DNA from 2 places in the Enterococcus sp. GPZ-007 genome. Region 1 is predicted to be linked to the other one. Evidence: a T-box and tRNA genes for the amino acid it is inferred to sense, from the RefSeq annotation. Region 1 holds a T-box; the other holds one or more tRNA genes.
What was found. The T-box of region 1 lies ahead of serS (serine--tRNA ligase). A T-box ahead of a tRNA ligase gene usually reads a tRNA of that ligase, here a tRNA-Ser.

Region 1 (9,355 bases):
TGACAATGAAAACATTACACACGTAGAAGGTCGAGTGGATCCATTAGAGGATATTGAAACGATCAACTTGGAACTGGTTTTAGCAGACTTAGATTCTGTTAATAAACGCTATACTCGAGTGGCAAAAGTTGCTAAAACAAAAGAAAAAAATGCAGTAGCAGAATTAGCTGTTCTAGATAAATTAAAACCCGTTTTAGAAGAAGGGCAATCTGCTCGTACAATCGAATTTACCGAAGAAGAACAAAAGATAGTCAAAGGTTTATTCTTGTTGACTAGTAAACCAGTTCTGTATGTAGCAAATGTCGATGAAGATACCGTGGCCGATCCAGATGACAATGAATATGTACAAACCGTTCGTAATTTTGCTGCCAGTGAACATTCAGAAGTGATTGTTGTTTGTGCTGAAGCCGAAGAACAAATTGCGGAGTTGGACGATGAAGATAAAGCTGAATTCTTAGAAGCAATGGGCGTTGAAGAATCTGGGTTAGATCAATTGATTCGTACAGCGTATGATTTACTAGGTCTAGCAACGTATTTTACTGCTGGTGAACAAGAAGTTCGTGCTTGGACCTTCAAAAAGGGAACGAAAGCGCCTCAAGCAGCAGGTATTATCCATACTGATTTCGAACGTGGATTCATTCGGGCTGAAACAGTATCTTTTGAAGACCTAGATAAATATGGCAATATGCATGCGGCAAAAGAAGCGGGTCGTGTTAGATTAGAAGGAAAAGATTATGTTGTGCAAGACGGCGATGTAATGTTGTTCCGTTTCAACGTTTAGGGAGGAAAGAAACAATGGAACCAGAGAAGTTGCAAACGTTGCAAACTGAGAATGTTCAACTTGAAGAAAAGTTGACTAAGCGTAACGAACAATACATTTTTGACTTGAAGAAAGCTTTAAAAGCAGCGAACTTAACGGATGAACAGACGATCGTTGCCTTAAATGAGATGCTGCCAACTTTAGTTGAAGAACAAAAAACAGGGAAAACGGCTCGACAATTGTTCGGAACTGTGTCCGAACGTTTAGACGCGATCGTGAATAAACCTGCTGAACAGAAAAAATCAACCACTGCTTCATTGATGTGGTTGGATAATTTCTTACTATTATTCGGTCTTTTAGGAATTGTTGCCGGAATCATGGGACTGTTTGTTTCACGTGGAACACAAACGGTTACTTATGGTTTAACAACGTTACTTGTAGCTTCAGCAGTCGGTGGTTTAGTATTTTATATGATGTATCTATTTGTTTATCAATATGAGCAACCAGGTGCTGATAAATCGAAGAAACCTAAAACATGGAAGACAATTTTAATGTTGGTTTCGGTTACGATTGTATGGTTCTTAGTCTTCAATGGAGCGGCATTATTACCGCTAGCATTGAATCCTATTCTTGATCCGATGGTTATGGTCGTACTATCAGGACTTGCTTTAGCGCTGCGTTACTACTTAAAAAAACGTTTTGGCATTGTCAGCAGTTTAGCTACTGCACCTCGTAGATAAAAAATAAAAAGAAGCAAAGTTCAGACGAACTTTGCTTCTTTTTATTTTGTTGCTTCAGCAATTAGTTTTTTCATTGCTTGTTGTTGGTATTCAGCAGTTGCTTGTTGAATGACTTTTTGCTGAGCTGTTTGATCCATTGATGGGTTTTGTATCATGGCAGCTTTGACTTTTTCTTGAACGAAAGACTTAGCAGTAGTTTGCATAGTCGTCTTGTTTTCTTGCACTAATTTCGCTAATTTTTTCGCTTGATCGGTACTTAGAACCAACCAATCTTTTTGAACATCGAAGGTATTTTTTTCCTTAATCAATTGGTGATCCTTGCTGGAAAGTCCAAACCAGAATTTTATCGTGTCATTTTTATAAACCCAATAGGTTTTTGATGTCTGTAATTGAGATTTTGCTTGATCCTTTTTCACAATATTGCTGACATGATCTGTTCCTGTTGGTTTTAGCTTTTTCTGTGACTCATTGGTTTTATACAAATAAATTTTCTCTTTCCCATTACCAAGTGGTTGGTAAAGCAACATCTTCATAGCTTTATTATCAGCTGTAGAGGTTAACGTCTGTGTCGTTGTTTCCGTAACTTTCTTCATACCATAATGGTAATGATCATTGGCAGTAATAAAACCTAGACTGATTAAGAAGATTACCGCGAAAGCAACGGAAAGAATTGTTTGCCAAGTCTTTTTACCAAATATATTTGTTAACGCAAATGCTAATACGCTAATGATGGTTACAACGAAGATCATTTTGCTGCGCTCCCTTCAACTTTTTTATTAGCTCTCAGGAAGAAGGTAATGATGAAACCTACTAACCCAAACACGACAGCGACAAAGAACGCTGCATGGTATCCAGACAAAGTAGCGCTGATTGCTTGATTTTTATATGATAACGGCAAGGTTTTTAATAAATGCGTTGATGGTAGATTATCTTTTGTGACGTTCGTTAGGATGCTGATTAAGATAGCTGTCCCAATCGAACTAGCCACTTGACGGAAGGTATTGTTTACTGCTGTACCATGACTGATCAGATTCATAGGTAATGCGTTCATGCCGGAAGTTGTGACTGGCATCATAACCATTGAGATACCGAACATTCGTAAAGCATATAGGATCACGATCATTGCTATCGGTGTTTCTTGCGTTAAGAAAGCAAACGGTAGAGTCGCCGCTGTAAGAATCAACATACCGCCGATTGCTAGGCGTTTCGCACCATGCTTATCAAAGATCGCCCCTGTAATTGGCATCATCATTCCCATAATCAAAGCTCCTGGCAACAGCATCAGACCCGAATGGAAAGCTGATTCACCTCGGATATTTTGAATATACAATGGAAGGACCATTTCGGCTCCTACCATCGCCATATTCACTACACCGCTCAAAATAGCAGCGATTGTGAAAGTAGGTGACTTAAATACCCGTAGTTCTAGGAAGGGATGCTCCAAATGCAATTGGCGCCAAACGAATAATCCGATAACGATTACTCCGACAACTAAAAAGCTAATCACTTTTGCGCTACCCCAACCATCATTACCTACGGAAGAGAAGCCGTAAAGTAAGCTACCAAAACCGATAGTTGATAACAAAGCTGATAGTACATCGATACTTGGATTAGATAACTGGATAACACTCTTCATTAAGAAGATTGCCAATACTAAAACTAAAATGACAATCGGAATCACCATTCCGAAAAGATCTCGCCAAGTGTAGTGATCGATAATCCAACCGGAAAGGGTAGGACCTAAAGCTGGTGCAAGACCAATAACTATACCAGCCATCCCCATTGCGGATCCGCGTTTTTCTGGTGGGAAAATCGACAACATAATGTTTTGCAGTAATGGCATCGAAATTCCGACACCAGCAGCCTGGACTAAACGTCCGATCAATAATGTAGAAAAATTAGGTGCGACAAAACAAGTAATTGTACCGATCAAAAAGATTGTCATTGCTGTTAAATATAATCTTTTTGAACTGAATTTATTGATCAGCCAAGCGCTGATGGGGATCATGATCCCATTCACTAGCAAGAAGCCAGTTGTTAGCCATTGAACACTAGAAGCAGATATATCGAAAGCTTTCATTAGTGCTGGAAAAGCTGTTGTTAATAATGTTTGGTTTAACACCGTACAAAATGTTCCTATCAATAGTACAACGACTAATAAAGAACGATTGTAGGGTTTTCCATAAATATCGACCGTTTGATTATTACTCACGATCTAACGCCTTCTCTCTTTTTGAAAATTTTCAGAAAAAATAAATGTTCGTTTGTTACTTTACTGCTATTCGATTTTTTTGTCAACTTACTTGACACTATTGTTATCGAAAGTATAATAAGTAGGTGAAGAGAGGGATGCGGTGTGAAGAATAATACAGTCAAGCAGCTCCTAGAAAGTGATGACTTACTAGTAGGTATCAGTGAATTAAGTAAAGTAACCGGTGTTTCACCACGACAAATTCGTTATTGGGAACAAAAAGGCTACATTGAATCAACAGGTGAAAAGAGTGGTAATCGAAAATTTAAGTTGCCGATGGTGATCAAAGTAGAGATTATCAAACATTTTTTGGATGAGGGCTACACGTTGATTGCTGCAGTTGATAAGGCTTGTGAACGGCAAGAAAACATTCATCAAGCAAAAATATTGCTGCGCGATGTATTCAAAGGAATTCAACAGGTTGGAGACCGCTACACAGTGATACGTTTAGACGATTTTATCAATAAGAATGGCTTCTATTTGATTCGAGACAATGATACGAACCAAGCGACTTATCAAATGTTCGGGGATGAGAGCGAAATCACTACGGAATTACTAGAAAAATGGTTTGGAAACTGAGAAAAATAAAGGTTAGATGAGGATTTTAGCACTAGTTGTTGACTTCACTCGCTCATTCTGTTAGTTTTTTTATTAAAAATAATTCTGGGGAGTGGTAACGAACAATGTCTAATTGGGAAACGAAATTTGCAAAAAAAGGTCTGACTTTTGATGATGTTTTGTTGATTCCGGCGGAGAGTCATGTATTGCCAAACGAAGTGGATATGAGCGTACAATTGGCGAAAAATATTAAATTGAACATTCCGTTAATGAGTGCAAGTATGGATACTGTGACAGATAGTAAAATGGCGATCGCTATGGCTCGACAAGGCGGGCTGGGGGTTATCCATAAAAATATGAGTGTTGCTGCCCAAGCAGATGAGGTTCGAAAAGTAAAACGTTCAGAGAGCGGTGTAATTATTGATCCGTTTTTCTTAACACCAGAACACAAAGTACAAGATGCTGAAGATTTAATGAGTCGCTACCGTATTAGCGGGGTGCCAATCGTTGAAACATTAGAAAATCGCAAGTTGGTTGGTATCATCACTAATCGGGATATGCGCTTTGTGACGGATTATGATATGTTGATCAATGATGTTATGACGAAAGAGAGCCTTGTGACTGCTCCCGTTGGAACAAAATTACAAGATGCAGAAAAAACACTGCAAAAACATAAAATTGAAAAATTACCAATTGTCGATGATGAAGGTCGTCTAAGTGGACTAATTACTATTAAAGACATCGAAAAAGTCATCGAATTCCCAAATGCAGCGAAAGATGAACATGGGCGTCTGTTGGTTGCTGCAGCGGTAGGCGTAACAAGTGATACCTTTGAACGTGCTGAAGCTTTATTGAAAGCAGGAGCAGATGCTATTGTAATTGACACAGCTCACGGACATAGTGCGGGTGTCTTACGCAAAATTCGAGAAATTCGTGAAACATTCCCAGAAGCGACTTTAATTGCTGGAAACATCGCAACTGCTGAAGGGGCAAAAGCATTATATGATGCTGGTGTGGATGTCGTAAAAGTCGGAATTGGTCCTGGCTCGATTTGTACAACTCGTGTTGTTGCTGGTGTTGGTGTGCCACAACTAACTGCGATTTATGACGCAGCCTCTGTTGCGCGTCAATATGGCAAAGCAATCATTGCAGATGGTGGAATCAAATATTCTGGCGATATCGTAAAAGCATTAGCAGCTGGTGGACACGCAGTGATGCTTGGATCGATGCTGGCTGGAACAGACGAATCTCCTGGTGAATTTGAAATTTATCAAGGGCGTCGTTTCAAAACGTATCGCGGAATGGGTTCATTAGGAGCGATGGAGAAGGGTTCAAGTGATCGCTATTTCCAAAGTGGTGTTAACGAAGCGAATAAATTAGTCCCCGAAGGTATCGAAGGGCGTGTCGCCTACAAAGGAACCGCAGCGGATATTATTTTCCAAATGATCGGCGGACTGAAGGCTGGTATGGGATATGTCGGTGCAGGAGATCTAAAACACTTACGTGAGAATGCACAATTTGTTCAAATGAGTGGGAATGGACTGAAAGAATCACATCCACATGATGTTCAAATCACCAAAGAAGCACCAAACTATTCAGTAGAACAATAAAAAAAATTTCTTGATAGATAAAAACAGCGACTTCGCATAAGCGTAGCCGCTGTTTTTGTATTTAATTTTCTTTTTTGATGACCTTCACATTGCCCATGTACGGAACTAAAACTTCTGGGATGGTAACAGAACCATCTTCATTTTGATAGTTTTCTAAAATTGCGGTCACAGTCCGTCCAACAGCTAACCCTGAACCATTCAAAGTATGGGCGTATTGGACTTTACCATCTTCATCGCGGTAACGAATCATCGCACGTCGAGCTTGGAAATCTTCACAATTAGAGCAAGAACTAATTTCACGATAGGTATTTTGAGCAGGAACCCAAACTTCAATGTCGTAAGTTTTTGCAGCTGAGAAGCCCATATCGCCAGTACATAAAGTAATGACACGATATGGTAAGTTTAATTTTTGTAAAATAATTTCGGCATTTTGAGTCATTTTTTCTAGTTCATCGTAAGAATTTTCTTTATCACTGAATTTGACCATTTCTACTTTATGGAATTGGTGCAAACGGATCAATCCACGGGTGTCACGACCAGCACTGCCTGCTTCAGATCGGAAAGAAGGAGATAGGGCAGTGAAATAGATCGGCAAATCTTTGCCATCTAAGATTTCGTCAGCATAGTAATTTGTCAAAGGAACTTCAGCAGTTGGGATCAAGGTTAGATCACGATCTTCAACTTGGAACACGTCTTCCTTGAACTTAGGAAATTGCCCTGTACCAAACATTGCTTTACTGTTCACTAGGTAAGGAGTAATCATTTCAGTATAGCCTTGTTCATAGACATGTTCATCTAACATAAAGTTATAGACAGCGCGCTCCAAACGAGCAGCCAAGCCTTTGTAATAGACAAAACGACTTCCAGCAACTTTCGCACCTCGTTCGAAGTCCAATATATCTAGATTTTCAGCAATATCCCAATGGTTTTTTGGTTCAAAAGAAAATTGACGTGGGGTGCTCCAGCGACGAACTTCTACGTTGTCATCTTCATCTTCACCGATCGGTACAGAATCATGTGGTAAGTTTGGTAAAGTTGTAGCAATTTCAGTTAATTGAGCATCAATATCAGCTACTTGAGTATCAAATTCTTTGATCTTTACGCCAACTTTTTTCATTTCAGCGATTTTATCAGCGGCCTGTTTTTTTTCACGCTTTAGTTTAGCAATTTCGTTTGAAACGTCATTACGATATTTTTTTAACTCTTCTGTTTTAACTAATAATTGGCGTCGTTGTTCATCTAGGTCTAAGAAACGTTTCAAAACATCTTCTTTTACGCCTCGAGTTGCTAATTTTTCACTAACTTCAGCAAAGTTGTTGCGGATCATTTTTACATCTAGCATTGTTTTTCCTCCTTTAAAATAAAAAAACACCATTTCATCCCAATAACAGGGACGAAACGATGTTGAATTTCGCGGTACCACCCAAATTCAGCCTAAGCTGCACTTGTTTGACGGATATCGACGTCACTCGGTTTTTCTTTCAAAAAACGCAGATCATGAAACTGGATTTCCTTAAGATGCTTTGTTGATTTTCACCAGCCATCAACTCTCTAAAAAAACACACATAAGTACTTGGTTTCCTGCATATCTTATTGACACCAGTATAAGCAATCAAAAATTTAAAGTCAATGATTATCCGAGATAGTCTTTGCCTGATTCTTATAGAGAGGCAAGTGAATAATGAACGAGGTCCAATCTTCATTAGATTGGGCGTAGATGTACCCCCCATGAAGATTGACAATATTTTGAGCGATTGCCAGACCAAGTCCAGTCCCGCTGATTTCTTGCGAACGTGAACCATCAACTCGATAAAAACGATCAAATAATTGATCCAAAGCTTCTCTAGGAATTGGGGTACCATTATTTTTCACTGTAACAACAGCTTCATTTTTCGCTTTTTCAATTTCGATAACTATTTTATCCGCTTCAGTTCCGTATTTTAGTGCATTGGTAATCAGATTGTTGAAGACACGTACAAGTTTTTCCGTATCTCCATCCATAATTAGTTGCTTCTCTTTTGTATCGACTTGAATCTGAATGCTTTTCTTTCTTGCTTCCAATTCAAAATCAGCGGCCAATTGCTCTAATAATTGCACCATGTCAAATGAAACATTATTAACTGGAACAGAAGGTTGTCGAACTTTAGAATACTCAAACAGGTCCTCTACCAAGGATTTCATCTGTTTGGCCTTTTTATAGGCGATACTAGTATATTTGAGAATTTCATCGGGATTTTGATATTGACCATCCTCGATTAGACCAAGATAGCCAATGATCGAGGTTAATGGTGTTCGAATATCATGACTGACATTGGTAATCAACTCATCTTTAGATTTCTCAATCTCACGTTCATCTTCGATAGCCGCAACGGTACTATCGACTAAACCGTTGATGCTGTCCACGACTTTGCTGAGATCTCCACGCAGCTCAAAAGGGATACGATAATCATAATTTCCATTAGCAATATAATGTAGTTCATTAATGATATGACGCAACTGCATTTGTCGATAACGGCGAATCAAACGCCAAAAGACAACAAGCACATCAATAATAATGAAGAATGGAATAACGAAATTGCGACCACTCCAAAAAATATCACTGTCAAGATTGTTTGCAAAAATATCTTTTGAACGATAGATTGCATCGGTCAAATCAGGAGAATTATTAAGCATCTGAGTGAAAAGGACCATAATCGCTACATTCAATAGAAGTAATAAAATGACTGTAACGATTCCTTCAGCAATTAATTCGCTGATTTCCTTTGAAGTAAGAGTAATTCTTTTTTTCTTTTCTAAGTTATTTTGCATCTATTTTATAACCCACACCCCAAACGGTTTGGATCACTTTTTCACCATCAGTCGCTTCTTCGATCTTATCACGTAAGTGGCTGACATGAACCATGACCGTTTTCGCTGAGACGATACTTTCTTGTTTCCAGACTCGTTCGAAAATTTCGTCTGCGCTGAAAACACGATTTGGATGACTTGCTAATAGATAAAGAATACCGAATTCTAGTGCCGTTAATTGAATTTCTTTACCGTCAACAGTTTTTACTTCATGGGAATCCTTGTTAATAATCAAAGACTGAATTTCGAGAATATCAGGCTGATCTTCTGCAACATGCATCTTAGTGCGGCGCAATAGTGATTTGACACGTGCCATCACTTCTAGAGGATTGAAGGGTTTTGTTACATAGTCATCAGCACCAGCAACCAATCCTTTTATTTTATCCATATCCGTTGTTTTAGCCGTTAACATGATGATCGGAATTTGCGATTCCTTTCTCAATTCTTTTACAACCTGCATGCCATCCATAACAGGCATCATAATATCTAACAATAATAAATCGATATCATTTGTAGTTCTGAGTTTACTCAATGCTTCTTTACCATCGTATGCTTTTACGACTTCATACCCTTCATTGTGCAAATAAAT
Region 2 (9,355 bases), on a different contig from region 1:
TCTTCATCATTATCAAAAATAACTGGGAGGCTCAGATCATAATTGGCGATTAACATCATAGGATGTGAGTTAAAGTATAAACTGTTCCATATTTTTTCTCGAAGAAAACCTTTGATAAATAGTTTTAAAAGATTTATATTTCCAATCTTATATATATAATTCTCACCATTATTTAATATATCGATTTGATTCATATAAATTAGTCTATCTATCTTATCTAATGCCTCGCAATCATTATCCATTGATTCTATTATCTTACTCTTGCCATCTTCACCTCCCAAATCTATATAAGCTTCGTTATCATTTATTTCAAATACTCTCTCAAAAAAAGATAAATACTTATTTTCTTGACTTAGTCTGAAGTATTCATTTGACAATAGATCAAGTCTCGGGTCTCCTATCTGCATAGTTTCATTAAACACATCTAATACAGCAACTTTTTTAAGCCTTGTCGCTTCAACCACTATATCATGATAATCTGTTGCATCGAAAAATAACTTATAAAGCTCATTATCAAAACTGCTTGATGAAAAATCCATTTTTTCTAATTCAGGGATCTTCCCATCCTGAATGTTAATCACTGATTTATCTTTATTCATCATCAAATCTTTCTTCCTCCAATTTGTAGATAACTAATTTCCCTGTTTTAAAATAATGAAGTCTGCCGCATATCCTACACGCCCACATTGAACCAACAGGCATTTTATCAACAAGCTTCTCCACATTTTTTGGCTTTTACTCCAGCACATCATAATAATCATTCGAAGGAAAAATCGTTAGCGGGATCGTAGTCTCTAAGTTTTCATCATTCAGTATATTTCCACACGCGCACCCTATTTTCACTGTTAAATCGCCCTCCTAAGTTAAACAGGAAGTTAAAATCATTTGAATGTTTACTATAAAATAGCACATTATCGGATAAAAACGAACAAACAATAGAATAAATATCAATTATTGTCACTTAACATAAAGCGAAAGAGTATTTTCTAACGTTTATAAATTTACTGGTCTGTCTTTCTACTCCTCATATGATATTTGGTAAAAAAAAATGAGTTTATATTTAAATCAAAATTAATAGGCGTTTTTGTAATTATTTATTGAAAACCCTAGAGAGTTACGATCAACGATTGAAACTTCTTCTATTAGTTGTTTTATTTTGATGATATTCCTTATTTTCAAGGATTAACAAAATAAAAACCGATTTCTCTTCGTTATTTATTCTATTAATTTTCTATTGCAGTTCGATTCATCTTTCGGTATACTATTCTTTGTGCTAAGTGGTTCCGTGGTGTAGGGGTTAACATGCCTGCCTGTCACGCAGGAGATCGCGGGTTCAAATCCCGTCGGAACCGTTAGTTATTCTGGAGGATTACCCAAGTCCGGCTGAAGGGAACGGTCTTGAAAACCGTCAGGCGGGTAAAACCGTGCAAGGGTTCGAATCCCTTATCCTCCTTTTATTTGGGGAAGTACTCAAGTGGCTGAAGAGGCGCCCCTGCTAAGGGTGTAGGTCGGGAAACCGGCGCGAGGGTTCAAATCCCTCCTTCTCCGTAACGAATAAGCCGGACTAAACTCTTTGAACGTTTAGTCCGGCTTATTTATGTTTTCGTGATTGTATCTTGTACGAAGGGAACAAGATCAAAACGAAAAAGCATTCATCACCCACCTATAGAGGGTGGCGACTTCTGCCTATATTAGTTAAATTGAGTGAAAGGATGCTTGATCATTCTATGAGGAATATTTATAGAGATGCCCATAAGTATTGTGAACACAACAAAGCAATATTGAAGGAATCCAAAATATGCGGATGCTTTTACTGCCAGAGTCTATTCAACTATGACAAAATAACTGATTGGATAGAAGATACCGCCTTGTGCCCGTATTGTGATATTGATTCCGTTATTCCCCAAAATGAAAAGTATGCTTTTCCAATCGACATTTTGCAGGGAATGCATGATAGTTGGTTTTAAGTCTTTTAATTATCGCTTAAAATACTGCATAAAAAAACCCAGTGATATTCACTAGGTTCCTGTTACTAATTAATGTTTATGCTGTTCCTCTTTTACCGGACAGCCACTGTTGCAATCCTCACATGAGCTACCGTTTTTAACGCGTCGATAAATGATCACTCCAGCACCGCCGAAGATCAAGATACTTAATACTATAGTTGCCATTCTTTCACCTCTTTGATCTCTTCGATTGTAATGGACGGTGTTTGTTTAGCTGGTCTTCTCACGATGAAGTAAACCATCGCTGCAAGTACTAATGCAGCTAAAATCAAACCAATCCCAATCGCTCCACCTTCAAACATTACGTGACCAAATTGATAGACGATGAAGCTCACAGCATAAGCGAGTCCGCATTGATAACCGATCGCCCGCCACGTCCACTTGATATCCCCCATTTCACGATGAATCGCTCCAATCGCTGCAAAGCATGGGGCACAAAGCAGATTAAAGACTAAGAATGAATAGCCGGCAATTGGTGTGTATGCTGCTTGCAGAGATTTCCAGATTTCTACACCATTTTCCGCAACTTCTGCATGGCGATATAAAATCCCGAAAGTCCCGATGACGTTTTCCTTCGCAACTAAGCCAGTAATAGCTGCGACTGCTCCGCGCCAATCACCCCAGCCTAATGGTGCAAATAATGGTGCGATCAAACCGCCCAATGCAGCTAAGATACTATCATTTTCATTAACAGCTTGCAGTGAAAAGTTGTAGCTGGAAATAAACCAGATAATGATACTAGAAACAAAGATGATCGTCCCAGCACGTTTAACAAAGGCCTTACTGTGATCATACGTATATCGAAGGGTATTGCCGATTCTCGGCATATGATACAACGGAAGCTCCATGATAAACGGTGTTGGATCACCAGAAAATAGCTTGGTTTTCTTCAAAGCAATTCCAGATAAAACGATTGCCCCCATTCCAACAAAGTAGGCTGACGGTGCTACCCAGCTGCTATTAGGAAAGAAAGCTCCGGCAATCAAAGCAATGATCGGTAGTTTCGCAGAACAGGGCATAAAGGTCGTCAACATGGCAGTCATGCGGCGATCCTTCTCGTTCTCGATCGTTCGACTAGCCATTACTCCCGGCACGCCACAGCCTGTCGCAATCAACATCGGAATGAAGGATTTTCCAGACAAGCCAAACTTACGGAAGATTCGATCCATGACAAAGGCGATCCGAGACATATAACCGCAGTCCTCTAACAGAGCTAGACATAAGAAAAGCACCATCAATTGCGGAAGAAAGCCTAGAACAGCTCCGACTCCAGCAAGAATCCCATCCAAAATCAAGCTTTGCATCCAATCAGCAACATTCCATGATTGAAGAGTCGAGCTGACAAAATTTGGTACGATATCGCCGAATAAATTCTCATTTACCCAATCCGTTCCCATTGCGCCCACTGTTTGAATCGCAATGTAGTAAATCAACCACATCACTAAAGCAAAAACTGGTAACGCCAAGAAGCGGTTCGTAACGATTCGGTCAATTTTATCAGAGATGGATAATTTGAATTGATCTTCATCGACGACGCACAATGCTTTCAAATCAGTAATAAAATTGTAACGCTCATTGATTACTAAACTTTCCGCATCTTCACCAAAAATTTTCTCTGTAATCTTAATAATTTCCTGCAGATCTTTTTGTTGAATGGGACTCAGATCTAAATCACTTTGTGCCCGCTCATCCCGCTCGAACAACTTCAGACTGTACCAGCGGCTATATTTAGCGACTACCGTACTACCTAAAACTTCTTCGATTTCGTTAAGTGCGGCTTCCAAACGATTATCATAATGAGGAAAATTGACCTCCTCCACGCCTTTTTTTACTAGATGTAGGGCTTCGCTGATCGCTTTATCCAAACCCCAATTTTTTAGCGCACTGATTCCCACGACCGGCACACCTAAAGCATAGGAAAGTTTGTCTAGGTTGATTTGCTTGCCACTTTTCTTGATAATATCCATCATATTTACAGCAACTACCACAGGAATGCCTGTCTCGATCAACTGTGTCGTCAAATATAGATTCCGTTCTAGGTTGGTTCCATCAATAATATTAACGATGGCGTCAGGTGTACCCGATAGTAAATAGTCTCGTGCCACCACTTCTTCTGGAGAATAAGGTGATAATGAATAGATACCTGGCAGATCATCGATGATTACTTCTGAATCCTTCTTATAGATACCTTCTTTGCGTTCAACCGTTACACCCGGCCAGTTTCCCACAAACTGATTGGTCCCCGTCAAAATATTGAAAGTACTCGTTTTCCCGCTGTTGGGATTTCCTGCTAAAGCAATATGCGTCTTCACCAGCTATTCCGCCTCCTTCGATACGACCACCATCTCTGATTCGTTTTTTCGTAAACTCAGCTCATATCCACGAACCCGCAGCTCGATCGGATCCCCTAATGGAGCAAGCTTCACTACTTTGACCGCGGTTCCCTTTGTCAACCCCATATCCATCAATCGGCGTTTGATCGAACCACTGCCATGAACGTTCACCACGACACCCTCTTCGCCTGCGCTTAATTGATCTAAAGAGACCCAAGTTTCCTGATCTTCTGTTAGTTCCTTCACAAGTATTTTATTTAATAAAGACTGGGATAAAGCCAGTCGTGTATTGTGTAGCAAAATGATTCCGTTATCACCAGAATGGTTCACGACGGCAACTTTTGAACCGACAATCATTCCCAAATCCTGTAAGCGGTGCTTCAAATCATTTCCTAAAGCCATTTCATCAACCTGAACGACGTGGTTCAATGAGACATCTGCCAAAGTTGTCATTTTTTTCTCCACCTTACGATTCAATTTCTATATCTAATTAATAATGAGAATCTTTCTCACTAAGAATAGCTTCATTTGCTAGCAAAGTCAATAAATGGTCGAAGATTTTATATTTTTTCTGAGCAATTTATTTGACAATCATCGCTTTGTTTGTTTTGAATTCTAGTTTTTCGTTATAAAAAAAACTTATTTTCCGTAAAAAAACATCTCGTAACGGTTTTTTTTATTCTGTAAAGGGATTATTCTTTGCAACCGCCTGTTTTCAAGGTTTTTGCAAAAAACACAAAGAGTAGTATACCACTATTTCGCCACCACAATATATGGTGTTTAACGATTGACTTTTTCCCTACATCTTTTATACTAGTAATTGTAGAAATCAAGGGAGGCAGTCTTATGGTTAAAGTATATTCTAAAAACAATTGTATGCAGTGCAAGATGACAAAACGTTATTTAACTGAGAATCAAATTTCATTCGAAGAGGTCAACATCGACAATGAGCCCGAAGCTCTAGGTTTTCTAAAAGATCAAGGTTTCCAAAGTGTCCCAGTTATTTTCGGCGGACAACAAGCCATCATCGGTTTCCGTCCAGATCAATTGAAAGCATTAGCGTAATTTAAGAGGTCGCGACAGAAGCGTTTAGCTTCAAGAAATAAGAAGGATTATCCTAAAACAGCCTTTCATGTTTTAGGGATGATTCGGCTTATTTCCGAAGAAGCTGCTTCTAGAGCACCGTTTTTCGAAACTTTGCGATCCACGATTGCAAAGTTTTCTTTTTTCTTACTACTACATATAGAAAGATGTGACGAGATGAGTTTGAAAGACTTAGGTGAAGTATCTTACTTCAAGTTGAACAACGAAATTAACCGTCCAGTAAACGGACAGATACCACTAAATAAAGATAAAGAAGCCCTAGCCGCTTTTTTCAAAGAAAATGTTGAACCAAACACCCATACATTTTCTTCGGTACAAGAAAAAATCGACTACTTAATAGAAGAAGAATTTTTAGAAGCAGAGTTTCTAGCGAAATATTCTCCTGCTTTTATTGAAAAACTCTTCAATTATTTAGCTGAACAGAACTTTACCTTCAAATCATTTATGGCGGCGTATAAGTTTTACTCTCAATACGCGTTGAAGAGTAATGACGGAACAGAATACTTGGAAAGCTATGAAGATCGCGTGGCTTTTAACGCCTTGTATTTTGCAAATGGCGACGAAAAATTAGCGTTGTCATTAGCTGACGAAATGATCCATCAGCGTTATCAACCAGCTACCCCATCCTTTTTGAATGCTGGACGCAAACGTCGCGGCGAATTGGTGTCATGTTTCTTGATCCAAGTAACCGATGACATGAACAGCATTGGTCGTTCGATCAACTCCGCTCTGCAATTATCACGAATCGGTGGCGGCGTTGGGATCAACCTGTCCAATCTACGTGAAGCTGGCGCACCGATTAAAGGCTACGATGGTGCCGCTAGTGGTGTTGTTCCTGTCATGAAACTATTCGAAGACAGCTTTTCTTATTCAAACCAATTAGGTCAACGTCAAGGGGCCGGAGTTGTTTATTTGGATGTTTTCCATCCAGATATTGAAATGTTCTTATCTGCGAAAAAAGAAAATGCTGATGAAAAAATTCGCGTGAAGACTCTTTCACTTGGTGTGACTGTACCGGATAAATTTTACGAATTGGCTCGTAAAAATGAAGATATGTATTTGTTCAGCCCTTACGGTGTTGAACGTGAGTATGGTGTGCCTTATTCTTATGTCGATATCACAAAAGAATACGACAACTTAGTCGCAAATCCAAACATTCGCAAGAAAAAAATTCGCGCACGTGATCTAGAAAATGAAATTTCTAAATTGCAACAGGAATCTGGTTATCCATACATCATCAACATCGATACCGCAAATCGTACCAATCCAATTGATGGAAAAATCGTCATGAGTAATTTGTGTTCTGAAATTTTACAGGTGCAAACACCTTCTACGATCAATGGACGTCAAGAGTATGATGTTCTAGGTACTGATATTTCATGTAATCTTGGTTCAACCAATATCGTTAACTTGATGGAAAGTCCCGACTTTGGTCAATCTGTTCGGACAATGGTGCGTGCATTAACTTTTGTTACCGATGAATCAGATATTGAGGTCGTTCCTTCAATCCAAAATGGAAACAAACTGAATCATACGATTGGTTTAGGCGCGATGGGCTTGCACAGCTTCTTTGCGAAACATTTGATGGAATATGGTTCAGAAGAATCCATCGACTTCACCAATATTTATTTCACGTTGCTCAACTATTGGACATTAATGGAAAGCAATGAATTGGCAAAAGAACGTAAGACGGTCTTCCATAATTTTGAAAAATCAGCCTATGCTGACGGTTCATATTTCGATAAATACACAACTGGTGAATTTGTACCTAAAACAGATAAGGTCAAAGAAATCTTCAAGGATATCTTCGTACCAACTGCTGAAGACTGGCAAGCATTAAAAGAGGCAGTCAAAAAAGACGGTCTGTATCACCAAAACCGTTTGGCTGTTGCGCCAAATGGCTCGATCTCATATATCAATGATACTAGCGCAAGCTTACACCCGATCACTCGTTTGATTGAAGAACGTCAAGAAAAGAAAATCGGTAAGATCTATTACCCAGCACCTTACTTAAATAATGAAACCTTGCCTTACTATACTTCTGCCTATGACATGGATATGCGTAAGGTGATCGATGTTTACGCGACTGCGCAACAACACATCGATCAAGGAATGAGCTTGACCTTGTTTATGCGTTCAGAAATTCCTGAGGGCTTGTACGAATGGAAAACAGAAAGCAAACAAACGACGCGTGATTTGAACATTTTACGTAACTACGCCTTCTACAAAGGCTGTAAATCAATCTATTACGTACGTACCTTCACTGATGATGCCGAAGAAATCGGTTCAAATCAATGTGAAAGCTGTGTAATCTAATGATCGCTACCTCTCGCACTTCGGTTCGAGAGGTCGTGTTATGCATAAATAACTATTTTAGGGGGAATATCCATGGCAGAAACTTACTATGAAGCCATTAACTGGAATGAGATCGAAGACGTCATCGATAAATCGACGTGGGAAAAATTAACCGAACAATTTTGGTTGGATACACGTATTCCGTTGTCCAATGACTTAGATGACTGGCGTAAACTGTCTGATTTAGAGAAAAAAACAGTGGGCTATGTTTTCGGTGGTCTGACTTTACTTGATACCGTTCAATCAGAAAGCGGTATGGATCAGCTGCGAAAAGATGTCCGTACGCCCCATGAAGAAGCGGTGCTGAACAATATCCAATTCATGGAATCCGTTCACGCAAAAAGCTATTCATCGATTTTCAGTACCTTGAATACCAAAACGGAAATCAATGAAATCTTTGAATGGACCAACACGAACCAATACCTGCAAAAGAAAGCCGAACGAATCAACGAGATCTATAAAAACGGCACACCATTGGAAAAGAAAATCGCCAGTGTCTTTCTTGAGACCTTCCTATTCTATTCTGGTTTCTATACGCCGCTTTATTATTTAGGTAATAACAAGCTAGCAAACGTCGCTGAAATTATTAAATTGATCATTCGTGACGAATCGGTTCACGGAACCTATATCGGCTATAAATTCCAACGCGGCTTCAATGAACAAACAGAAGAAGAGCAAGAGCGTTTGAAGGAATGGATGTACGATTTGCTTTATGAGCTGTATGAAAATGAAGAACGTTATACTGAAGAGTTGTATGATGAGATCGGTTGGACAGAGGAAGTTAAAACCTTCTTACGTTATAATGCCAATAAAGCACTGATGAATCTCGGCATGGATCCGCTTTTCCCAGATACGGCGGATGATGTGAATCCGATCGTGATGAACGGGATCTCAACTGGAACAAGCAACCATGATTTCTTCTCACAAGTCGGGAATGGCTACTTGCTTGGTCAAGTAGAAGCCATGAATGATGATGATTATTTGATAGGCTTGGAATAAAATAGAGTTGCCAGCAATGTTTTGCCGGCAACTCTATTTTTTATTCTGACGCTTGAATTCGTTTGATCACTGTCTCTTTATTGACGATCGTAGTGGTCGCATAAGTTAGAATCAGCTGGACAACGACTACCAGTACTATCATCAGTAAGACCTGTATTATTGGGTATTGATATACTTTGATCTGCATTAGTGAATTACTCTCAGCATACAAGTAGACCAAGTAACCTAAGATACTGCCCAAGCCGCCTGCTAGGAAAATAATTCCACCAGCATAAACTAACCCTTCTGTCCTCAACATTTTCTTCATTTGACGATCAGACATCCCAATGGCTTGCATAACACCCAGTTCTTTTTTTCGACTCAAAATACTATCAATAGTGGTATTGATTAAGTTCATGATGCCGACGATTGCTAGAACCAGCATAATAGCATAGCCTGCGCCAGTCATCATTTGCATTGCCCCCTTCCACTGTGCCAAAACTTCCTCATAACTTTCTAAATTGAAGAACTCGCTTGTTTCGGCTATCTTTTCGATTTCGGGTTTAATTGCTGCCGCTT

Region 2: it has a tRNA-Ser gene. The T-box ahead of serS (serine--tRNA ligase) is inferred to sense a tRNA for this amino acid. The anticodon was not compared.

The regions. Positions count from the first base shown of each region.
Region 1 is NZ_JCAFYN010000058.1:10,537-19,891, forward strand. Features, by position in the region: gene ychF (redox-regulated ATPase YchF) at 1-781, shown strand, start outside; gene AC4J95_RS19290 (DUF1129 domain-containing protein) at 796-1,500, shown strand; gene AC4J95_RS19295 (DUF4811 domain-containing protein) at 1,542-2,249, opposite strand; gene AC4J95_RS19300 (MDR family MFS transporter) at 2,246-3,712, opposite strand; gene AC4J95_RS19305 (MerR family transcriptional regulator) at 3,857-4,330, shown strand; gene guaB (IMP dehydrogenase) at 4,435-5,919, shown strand; gene serS (serine--tRNA ligase) at 5,981-7,261, opposite strand; T-box leader at 7,306-7,515, opposite strand; gene AC4J95_RS19320 (sensor histidine kinase) at 7,546-8,727, opposite strand; gene croR (response regulator transcription factor CroR) at 8,717-9,355, opposite strand, start outside.
Region 2 is NZ_JCAFYN010000032.1:3,629-12,983, forward strand. Features, by position in the region: gene AC4J95_RS14970 (hypothetical protein) at 1-602, opposite strand, end outside; tRNA gene AC4J95_RS14975 (tRNA-Asp) at 1,280-1,352, shown strand; tRNA gene AC4J95_RS14980 (tRNA-Ser) at 1,364-1,453, shown strand; tRNA gene AC4J95_RS14985 (tRNA-Ser) at 1,461-1,548, shown strand; gene AC4J95_RS14990 (FeoB-associated Cys-rich membrane protein) at 2,037-2,171, opposite strand; gene feoB (ferrous iron transport protein B) at 2,159-4,321, opposite strand; gene AC4J95_RS15000 (FeoA family protein) at 4,322-4,792, opposite strand; gene nrdH (glutaredoxin-like protein NrdH) at 5,186-5,404, shown strand; gene nrdE (class 1b ribonucleoside-diphosphate reductase subunit alpha) at 5,600-7,759, shown strand; gene nrdF (class 1b ribonucleoside-diphosphate reductase subunit beta) at 7,832-8,797, shown strand; gene AC4J95_RS15020 (ABC transporter permease) at 8,838-9,355, opposite strand, start outside.